Regions from separate parts of the Crassaminicella indica genome, predicted to be linked through region 1. Evidence: riboswitches for the same ligand, from Rfam matches in the RefSeq annotation. Region 1 holds a riboswitch; the other holds the start of a gene.
What was found. A riboswitch is a leader RNA that binds a small molecule or an ion and turns the genes downstream of it on or off. The one in region 1 is predicted to bind FMN.
Positions count from the first base shown of each region.

Region 1 (5,419 bases):
ATGGCTATTGCTGGAAAAGGCAAGGGAGGTCCTGCAAAGGTAGCTGTTATTTCTAGTGGTTTACTTGGTTCAATCAATGGTAGTGCTGTTGCGAATGTGGTAACAACAGGAGCATTTACTATTCCGTTAATGAAAAAGATAGGATATGAACCCGAGTTTGCTGGAGCGGTAGAAGCAACTGCATCTTGTGGAGGACAAATTTTACCACCTGTTATGGGAGCAGCAGCATTTATTATGGCAGAGTATTTGGGGATAAAATATATTCATATTGCAGCAGCTGCTGCTATTCCAGCTCTTTTATATTATCTTGGAGTAATTGTTATGATTCATTTAAGGGCTTCAAAAAATGGTTTAACAGGACTTCCAAAAGAACAATTACCAAGAGTTTCTGAGGTTTTAAAGCAAAGAGGACATTTGTTGATTCCATTGATTGTTTTACTATATCTTTTGATTTCAGGAAAAACTCCTATTTATGCAGCATTTTATTCTATTATTGCAACTATTCTTACTAGTGCATTAAAGAAAGAAACGAGAATGAGTTTTAAAGATATTATTGATGCATTAGAAAGCGGTGCGCGTACAGCTTTAGGAGTTGCAATGTCTTGTGCCATTGTAGGACTAATCATAGGGGTTGCAACACTAACTGGATTTGGATTAAAGCTTGCAGGTGCTATTCTCTTCTTAGGAAAAGGGAATTTATTTATCACATTAGTCCTTACAATGATAGCATGCATTGTTCTTGGAATGGGTCTTCCATCTATTCCAGCATATATTATTACAGCGACTATGGCAGCGCCAGCACTTGCGAAAATGGGTGTACCACATCATGTATCTCATATGTTCGTGTTTTATTTTGGAATGCTTGCCAATTTAACACCGCCAGTGGCATTAGCAGCATTTGCAGGAGCTGGTATTGCAGGTGGAAATCCAGCAAGAACAGGATTTCAGGCTGTAAAGCTAGCGTTAGCTGGGTTTATTGTGCCGTATATTTTTGTATATTCACCAGCTCTTTTATTGATTGATACAACACCTATAGGTGTGATCTTAGCAACTATTACAGCAGTGGTTGGGGTTGTTGCCTTAGGTGTAGCTGCAGAAGGATATTTATTCGCAAAGGTAAATATTTTATATAGAGTAGTTATGTTTGCATCAGCTATCCTTCTTATGATGCCGGGAATTAAAACAGATATTGTAGGTTTTGTACTATTCTTAGTAATATTCTTTATTCAAAAGATGCGAGGAAAAAGAGGAGATTTTATTACTGCATAAAAAATAGCTGTTTCTTTGTGAAACAGCTATTTTTATGTTTATTGTATGAATTTTTCATATACATAAGAAAGAATAGAAATCTTTTTTGTATATATTTTACAAGGAGCATCATTTGGAACTATTTCATAAAGCTTTAGTCTTTGGTTATTAAAATAAAATGTATGCTTTGCAAAGCTTGAGATGCCATAAGTAAGAGTTGGCATTTTTTTATCGATCTCTAAAAAGTAAATCCAACCGTTCTTAACTACTGTTTTTTTTCCTGCATAATCAGGAACTCCAGCACCAAAGGCTTTAAATCTTGTATAGTCTAGTATAATATTATAATCACAATCTACATAAAATATTTCCTCCCAAGGCTCTAATTCCACAGAATGCATCCAATGCATAGTAAAGTGATCATTTGGAGAAATTGTATGAATAAAAATAATTTTTGAATGCTTTGTATCTTCTAATATTAATACAGGGATATGGATGAAAATCATTAAAATAAAAGCTAAAATTAGAAAAATGATAACAAATTTATTATATTTTTTCACAAAAACCCCTCCAATTTGTTACTAATTTATAATGTTCTATGAAAAATAGGAAGAATCCTCTAAGAAATTGGAGGAATTATGAAAAATATGTTGAATATAATTATCACAAAGTTTTTTTAGAAATAAATGTTTTTATGAATAAATACTATAGGAATTAATATGATTTTAATAAAAGATAGATGCTTTTAAAGGGGAAATGTGAATGGAAATAATGCCTATGCAAGCAATAATATTCGGTTCTATTCCAGAGTCAATTTTGATCTTATGGGCAGGATTGATGTTAATGGGTATAAAGCCGCAGATTAAGAAGGTTGTTGTTGTAGGAATATTACAAGGAGTAAGTGTATATTTTATAAGAAAATATATGGATTTTGGACCTCATATGATTGCAACAACGCTATCTCTTATTATTTATACGTATATTTTCATAAGAGTAAAATGGAGCGTTGCTATTTTTTCTGTTATGGTGCCTTGTATTATTGTTACGATAGTGGAAGGGTCTTTGATGATTTTTACAGATGCTAACTTTGTGTATATATGGTCTAGTAATTGGTTGAGATTATTATATTTATTGCCTCATGAAATCATATTAGGGTTTATCATATATATAGGCTACAAGGAAGACATATCATTATGCAATGAATTTACATGGCTTGAAAAGATAGCAGGATAAACTTGAAAAAGAAATAAAACTAATATATAATGTGATTAGAATTTAATAGGGTAGTCTTCGGGGCAGGGTGAAATTCCCGACCGGCGGTAAAGTCCGCGAGCGGCGAAAGCTGCTGAACTGGTGAAATTCCAGTACCGACAGTATAGTCTGGATGGAAGAAGATAAAAGCTTTTTTTGGTATGTACTGCGCCTGAAGATATTTATTCAGGCGCTTTCGTTTTATATATAATCCTTACGAGGACTGCCGAAAAGAAGGAGGATTTTTTATAATGAATAAAGCAACAGCTATTGAAAAAAAATCTTGTAGATTAAAATCTATAGGAACAGTAAATGGACTTACGAAGATATCAATATTATCTGTATTTGCATATGTGATAATGTTCATAGAAATTCCAATATTTTTCTTACCAGGATTTTTAAAAATTGATTTTAGTGATTTACCTGCATTGATTGGGGGATTAGCTTTAGGACCAGCTGCGGGGATTATGATTGAGTTTATTAAAAATCTTCTGCACTTTATTACAAAGACAACTACAGGAGGCGTAGGAGAGTTTGCAAACTTTTTAGTAGGGATTGCTTTAATTATTCCGGCGAGCATTTCTTATCAAAAATATAGAACAAAAAAAGGAGCAATGGCTGGGATCATCGTAGGGGTTATTACGATGAGTGTTGTAGGAGCACTTGCAAATTATTATATGCTTCTTCCTTTCTATGCAAAGGTGATGCCACTAGAGCAAATTATTTCTTTAAGTGCAGCGGCGAATGATGCTATTGTAGATATAAAGACTTTAGTATTGTATGGTGTTGTACCTTTTAACTTAATAAAAGGTATTATGGTAGCTATTTTAACTGGTTTTCTTTATAAGAAGCTTTCTCCTATTTTGAAAACAAGATAATACAACAAAAAAGAATTCTTGCTGAAAAGAATTCTTTTTTGTTGTATGAATTCTCTTGCAGCATTTTTTGAGAAAATATATAATGATTGTATGATTTTGGAGAGAATATAAGTAATGAATAGTATATTTAATCTGTAAGTATAGATAAATAACTTGATTTACAAAAGTTATCGAAGTCATTCACTTATCTTTATATATTTCTTTTTTTTATGTTGATGTTGTTTACCTATATAAATGTTATTTATATAAGAAAAGCTAATAGAGGTGTGGAAAATGAAGATAATTAGTAATAGTGAACAAAAAACTTATGCTTTAGGTTATAAATTAGGTACCTTATTAAAGGCTAGTGATGTAGTATGTTTAACAGGAGATTTAGGAGCAGGAAAAACTACTATTTCAAAGGCAATTGCAAAAGGACTAGAAGTCGATGAATGTGTTACAAGTCCTACCTTTACAATTATACATGAATATGAAGGGCGTATTCCTTTATACCATTTTGATGTATATCGTATTGGAGAAATAGAGGAAATGGAGGATTTAGGATATGAAGAATATTTCTATGGAGAAGGGGTATGTCTTATTGAATGGGCATCACAAATAGAGGAGCTAATCCCAAAGGAACATTTATGGATTCATATAAAGAAGGTTGATGAAAATACAAGGGAAATAGAAATCAATGGTACAAGTGAGCATTTTCAAACAATCATAGAGGAGTTGAAAAATATATGAAGATATTGGCTTTAGACACTTCGTCTATTGTTGCTACAGTGGCAGTGATGGACGATGATCGATTAATCGGAGAATATATTATAAATCACAAAAGAACGCATTCACAAAAGTTGATGCCCATGATAAAAGCTTTATTAGAAAGCTGTGAGGTAACTATGAAGGATATAGATATTGTGGCTGTTGCAAAGGGGCCTGGATCTTTTACGGGACTTAGAATTGGTGTTGCTACTGCAAAAGGACTTGCACATGCTCAGAATATTCCTGTTGTAGGAATATCTACTTTAGATGCATTAGCATTTAATATGCCTTTTTCTGAAGGGATTATATGTCCTATTTTAGATGCTAGAAGAAATCAAGTATATACAGCTGTGTATAAATGGGAGAATAAAGATTTATATAGCATAGAAAAACCAGCGGCTATGAGTATTAAAGAATTAGTAGAAAAACTTATAGAAAGACCTGAAAAGGTTACATTCTTAGGAGATGGAATAGAGGCTAATAGAGAATATCTCATAGAAAGATTAGGAGAGCGGGCAGTATTTTCACCTAATAGTGTTAAGATGCAGAGAGCTTCTTCTGTTGCAGAGCTTGCTATGGAAAAAGCAAAAAATGGAGAAATACAAAATTATTTTGAATTGGTACCAACTTATTTGAGAAAATCTGAAGCAGAAAGGCAATATGAAGAGAAAATGAAAAGGTGTGGAAATGGTGAAAGTTAGGTCAATGACTTTAGAAGATGTTGATGATGTTTTTGAAATAGAAAAAAGCAGTTTTCCTATTCCGTGGTCTGTAGAAGCCTTTACAGCTGAAATAGAGCATAATGAAAAGGCTAGATATGTTGTTTTGGAAAAAGAAGAAAAAGTTATAGGTTATGGAGGGTTTTGGAAGATATTAGATGAAGGACATATTACAAATATTGCAGTACATCCATCTGTAAGAGGAAAAGGTTATGGCAATTTGATTGTCGAAGGATTGTTAAAAATTGCGAAAAGAGAAGAGATTAAAGAAATGACTTTAGAAGTTAGGGTGTCAAATAAAGTAGCACAAAGGCTGTATGAAAAATATGGATTCAAAGCCTGTGGTATTAGACCGAAGTATTATCAGGATAATGGAGAAGATGCTGTGATCATGTGGAGATCAGAAAAGCATTCTGAAGAAAAGATTTAGGATAAAGTTAGGGAATTTGTAAGGAAATTGTAAGGAAAAAATAGCTTTTTTATGATAAAATAGGAAATACAAAGGATTGAGGGCATACATTGTATGCCCTATATGTATGAGAAAGGAGTTTTAGCATGTTAAAGGGGAAAAAAAAGAAG
Region 1 is NZ_CP078093.1:1,519,567-1,524,985, forward strand. Features, by position in the region: gene KVH43_RS07300 (TRAP transporter permease) at 1-1,269, shown strand, start outside; gene KVH43_RS07305 (DUF1850 domain-containing protein) at 1,308-1,805, opposite strand; gene KVH43_RS07310 (hypothetical protein) at 2,008-2,478, shown strand; FMN riboswitch at 2,528-2,645, shown strand; gene KVH43_RS07315 (ECF transporter S component) at 2,748-3,374, shown strand; gene tsaE (tRNA (adenosine(37)-N6)-threonylcarbamoyltransferase complex ATPase subunit type 1 TsaE) at 3,648-4,103, shown strand; gene tsaB (tRNA (adenosine(37)-N6)-threonylcarbamoyltransferase complex dimerization subunit type 1 TsaB) at 4,100-4,822, shown strand; gene rimI (ribosomal protein S18-alanine N-acetyltransferase) at 4,809-5,270, shown strand; gene KVH43_RS07335 (efflux RND transporter periplasmic adaptor subunit) at 5,396-5,419, shown strand, end outside.

Region 2 (5,419 bases), 770 kb from region 1:
AGATAACTCCAGCTGGATAAAGTCCTGAAAGCTTAGCTAAATCTACAGCGGCTTCTGTATGACCTGCTCTTTTTAATACTCCACCTGACCTTGCTGCTAGAGGAAATATATGCCCTGGTTTTCTAAAATCATCTGGCTTTGAAGACGGATCTAATACCTTCTTTATTGTATGAGCTCTTTCAAAAGCTGAAATTCCTGTAGTTGTATCTGTTGCATCAATAGATACAGTAAAGGCAGTTTGATGATTGTCTGTATTATGAGCAACCATTTGAGGCATATTTAGTTCTTTCAATCTTTCTTTTGTAACGGGCATACAAATTAAGCCACGACCATATTTAGCCATAAAGTTTATAGCTTCAGGCGTTACCTTTTCGGCAGCCATGAATAAATCTCCTTCATTTTCTCGATCCTCATCATCTACAATCACTATGATTTTTCCATTTTTTACATCATCCATAGCTTCTTCTATGGTGTTAAATTTATACATATTATCACCTCTTGTTAATAGGGTATGTTTTTTAAGCAAAGCCATGTTGTTTTAAAAAATTCATATCAATATGGCTTTCAGTTATAGATTTTTCTTTAAAAGATAAAAGTTTTTCAACATATTTTCCAATAATATCGCATTCAAGATTAACCTTATCTCCAATATTTTTAATCAAAAGAGTTGTATTAGCTTTTGTGTGGGGGATGATTGAAACCTTGAAGCTGGTAGAATCTACATAAGCAACTGTTAAGCTGATGCCATCGATGGCAATTGAACCTTTTTGAACGATGTATTTTAAAATATTGGATGATGTAGAAATTGATACCCATATGGCATTGTCTTCTTTTTTAAAATCCTTAATGATACCTGTTCCATCTATATGACCGCTTACTAAGTGACCTCCTAAGCGATCTCCTAATTTTAAAGCTCGTTCAAGATTTACTTTGCTTCCTGGGACTAAAGCTTTTAAGTTGCTTTTTCTAATGGTTTCAGCCATTACATCTCCAGAGAATGTGTTTGTTGTAAATTCTGTTACAGTAAGGCATACGCCGTTTGTAGCAATACTATCTCCCAAAGCAACTCCTTTTAAAACTTTATTTGCCTTTATAACAATTTTTGCTGATTTTGGACCTTTTAAGACGGACTGGATCACACCGATTTCTTCTATAAGGCCAGTAAACATATTAACCCTCCTTTCTCAAATAGGCTTCAACCATTAGATTATCTCCAATAGTAGATACTTGCATTTCTTTTAATAGAATCGCATTTTTCATAAATGCTATTCCTTTTCCTCCTACAGGGCTTTTAGCATCTATTCCACCGATTATTTTAGGAGCGATAAAAGATATTATCTTATCAACTATATTTTCCTTTAAAGCTGAATAGTTAAGGGCTCCGCCTCCTTCTAATAAAATACTGTCTATTTTTTTGTCTCCCAAATAATGCATTAGGAAAGGTAAATCTACTAAGTTTTCTTTAAGTGGGGTAATGATTACCTCAGCTCCTTTCTCTTTAATAGCTTTTATATTTTTTGTTTCTGCAAGCTTTGTTGTAGCAATAATTGTTTTTATGTTTTTACAATCCTTCAGGACATTGGAATTTAAAGGAATGCTTGCACGAGTATCTACAATAATTCTTGTTGGATTAATTCCTTTTTTATTATCAAGTCTTGTAGTAAGCATTGGATTATCCGCAAGAACTGTGCCTATTCCAACCATAATACCAGATACCTGATGTCTCAGTTTATGAACAATTCTTCTAGAACCTTCATTACTAATCCATTTTGAATCACCTGTATGGGTAGCGATTTTTCCATCTAGTGTCATGGCAGTTTTTAATATACAAAATGGAAGCTTTGTAGTAATATATTTTATAAAAATCTCATTTAGCTTTTTTGCTTCTTTTTCTAAAACACCTGTAACGACTTCTATCCCATTGCTTTTAAGGATTTTTATGCCTTTTCCAGCAACTAATGGATTAGGGTCCTTCATTGCAATGACAACTCTTTTTATTTTCTTTTTTACAATGGTATAAGCACAAGGAGGTGTTTTGCCATAGTGAGAGCAGGGTTCTAATGTGATATACATGGTAGCGCCTGTAACGTCTTCTGTTGCATTATTAAAAGCGTTGATTTCTGCATGTGATCCTCCGTATACCTTATGGTATCCTTCTCCAATGATTTTATTGTTTTTTACTATAACTGAACCAACTAAAGGATTAGGGTTTGTATATCCTATTCCTTTTTTTGCAAGTGTTAATGCTCTTTTCATGTATTTTATATCCATTTTTTCATCTCCATTTTAGGTAAAATAAAAAGCCCTGAAAATATTATTTTCAGGGCTGTTGAATTCTATGTTATAATACGCCAAAAACTAGACATATCATAATATGACTATACCTTTTATCTTCTACCATCCAGACTTTACTGTCGGTCTTGGAATTTCACCAAGTCAACCACATTTGTGGCTCGCGGACTATACCGCCGGTCGGGAATTTCACCCTGCCCCGAAGATACTATGTAATTTTATGGATATCTTAACATTGTTTTTTTTATATGTCAATATTAAATTAAATAATAAAATGTAGAATTATAATATATAGGTAAACAACTTCAAAGATTACTTCGTTCAAACAATGAAGGCTACTAACATATTTTTCATGTTATATATATTCTCTATTAAAGAATATTTATAATTTGGAAAATGATTCAAAAAAGTAAGAAATATTCAGAAATTATATTGAAATATGAAGTATATAGTGATATACTGTCCGTAGAATGCGGGCAATTATAAATAGTAATTTATTTTTAAAAGAAGTTAACTATTTTGTAAAATAAAAGTTTATGAAGAGGCAAAAGCTATTTTATAATATGCTTTATATTTTTCACAAGCAAAACAAATGTATTTGTATAGCGTACAAAAATTATTAATATATTTTAGGGGGTATGAAAATGGCAAGTAAAAATTTGGAAAAATTTCTCAAAGAAAATTTACAGGATTTAAAAAGTAGAGGGCTTTATAATGTAATTGACCCGCTACAAGGAGCAAATGGTGCTATTATAAAAATTTCTGGAAGAGAATTGATCAATTTATCATCAAATAACTATTTAGGGCTGGCTACTAATGAAAGATTAATAGAAGCTGCTGTTAAAGCGACAAAAAAATATGGAGTGGGAGCGGGAGCTGTTAGAACTATAAATGGAACATTAGATATTCATATTGAGCTAGAAAAAAAATTAGCAGAATTTAAACACACAGAAGCTGCAATCGTTTTCCAATCTGGCTTTAACTGCAACATGGGTGCCATTGGTGCAGTAATGGATAAAAATGATGCTATTTTATCTGATGAATTAAACCATGCATCTATTATTGATGGATGCAGATTATCAAAGGCAGAAATTATAAGATACAAGCATTCGGACATGGATGATTTAAGAGAAAAAGCTAAAGCTGCTAAGGAATCAGGAAAATACAATAAAATAATGGTTATTACAGATGGAGTATTTTCAATGGATGGAGATATTGCTAAATTGCCTGAAATAATAGAAATCGCTGAAGAATTTGATCTGATCACATATGTAGATGATGCACATGGTTCAGGAGTGTTAGGGAAAGGTGCAGGGACTGTGAAGCATTTTGGATTATCTGATAAGGTTGATTTTCAAATAGGAACTTTATCAAAAGCAATAGGAGTTGTTGGCGGATATGTGGCAGGGAAAAAGGATTTAATAGATTGGTTAAAGGTTAGAGCTAGACCTTTCCTTTTCTCAACTTCTCTAACACCGGGAGCTGCTGCTGCATGTATTGAAGCTATTAATATATTAACTGAAAGTACAGAGCTACATGATAAGCTGTGGGAAAATGGAGATTATTTAAAGAAAGGGTTAAAAGCTTTAGGCTTTGATATTGGAGAGAGTGAAACACCGATTACACCATGTATCATAGGAGAAGAAACAAAAACACAAGAATTCAGTAGGAGATTGAACGAAGAAGGAGTATATGCAAAGTCAATAGTATTCCCAACTGTTCCAAGAGGTACAGGAAGAGTGAGAAATATGCCAACAGCAGGACATACAAAGGAAATGTTGGATAAAGCATTAGCAATATATGAAAAAGTCGGAAAAGAAATGGGAATAATTTAAATTTTAATAAGGGAATATAAGTTTTTTAAATGGAGGTATATTCAATGAAAAAAATATTTGTTACTGGTGCATTAGGACAAATCGGTTCAGAGCTAGTTATGAAAATGAGAGATGTATATGGAAATAATAATGTAGTAGCAACAGACATAAGAAGGGTGGAGGATCATGAAGTTGTACAATCAGGTCCTTTTGAAATATTAGATGTAACTGACGGAAAAAAAATGCATGAGCTTGCCCAGAAACATAAAGCAGATACTATTATTCATCTAGCAGCATTGCTTTCAGCAACTGCAGAGAAAAATCCAATGCTTGCTTGGAATATAAATATGGGTGGTCTTGTAAATGCATTAGAGACAGCAAGAAGTCTAGATTGTAAATTTTTCACTCCAAGTTCTATTGGAGCCTTTGGACCATCAACGCCAAAGGATAATACACCACAGGATACAATACAAAGACCTACAACTATGTATGGTGTAAATAAAGTTTCTGGGGAGCTGTTGTGCGATTATTATTTCCACAAATTTGGATTAGATACAAGAGGGGTTAGATTTCCAGGGCTTATTTCATATGTGACTCCTCCAGGTGGTGGAACAACTGATTATGCAGTAGATATTTACTATGAGGCATTAAAGAGTGGAAAATATACTTCTTATATTGCAAAGGGAACATATATGGATATGATGTACATGCCGGATGCACTTAATGCAATCATCAAATTGATGGAAGCAGATCCTTCAAAGCTAAAGCATAGAAATGCCTTTAACATTACTGCTATGAGCTTTGAACCAGAACAAATTGCTGCTGAAATCAGAAAGCATATAAAAGATTTTAAAATGGATTATGATGTAGATCCTGTAAGACAAGCTATTGCTGAAAGTTGGCCAAATTCAATTGATTCAACAGCAGCAGTAGAGGAATGGGGTTTTAAGGCTGAATACGATTTAGCTAAAATGACAGAGGATATGCTAATAAAATTAAAGGAAAAAGGGATATAAAAAGATAAGAAATAGGTAGTTGCAAAATATAATTTCAATTTATCCACAGGAAAAACAGGATAAAAATGCGATAGCATAGAGAAATACACATAAAAAAAGGCATAACAAACCGAAGGTTAGTTAAACCCTAAATTTTATCAATATTTGATTGTACTTTAATTATGCTATTAAAGATTTTATTGCCAGAGGATTATTATGTTTTTCTTGAGATTTAAACAAAAGTATAAAAGCTACTAATTGAGATATACAGGCTAAGAAAATATCGGATTTCAAAGATACGGTACTTCTAACCTTAGA
Region 2 is NZ_CP078093.1:753,960-759,378, reverse strand. Features, by position in the region: gene KVH43_RS03585 (bifunctional 3,4-dihydroxy-2-butanone-4-phosphate synthase/GTP cyclohydrolase II) at 1-487, opposite strand, end outside; gene ribE (riboflavin synthase) at 519-1,169, opposite strand; gene ribD (bifunctional diaminohydroxyphosphoribosylaminopyrimidine deaminase/5-amino-6-(5-phosphoribosylamino)uracil reductase RibD) at 1,171-2,271, opposite strand; FMN riboswitch at 2,386-2,503, opposite strand; gene KVH43_RS03570 (glycine C-acetyltransferase) at 2,937-4,127, shown strand; gene KVH43_RS03565 (L-threonine 3-dehydrogenase) at 4,172-5,122, shown strand; gene KVH43_RS03560 (transposase) at 5,282-5,419, opposite strand, start outside.
Region 2: another riboswitch for FMN. It lies ahead of ribD (bifunctional diaminohydroxyphosphoribosylaminopyrimidine deaminase/5-amino-6-(5-phosphoribosylamino)uracil reductase RibD); the one in region 1 lies ahead of KVH43_RS07315 (ECF transporter S component).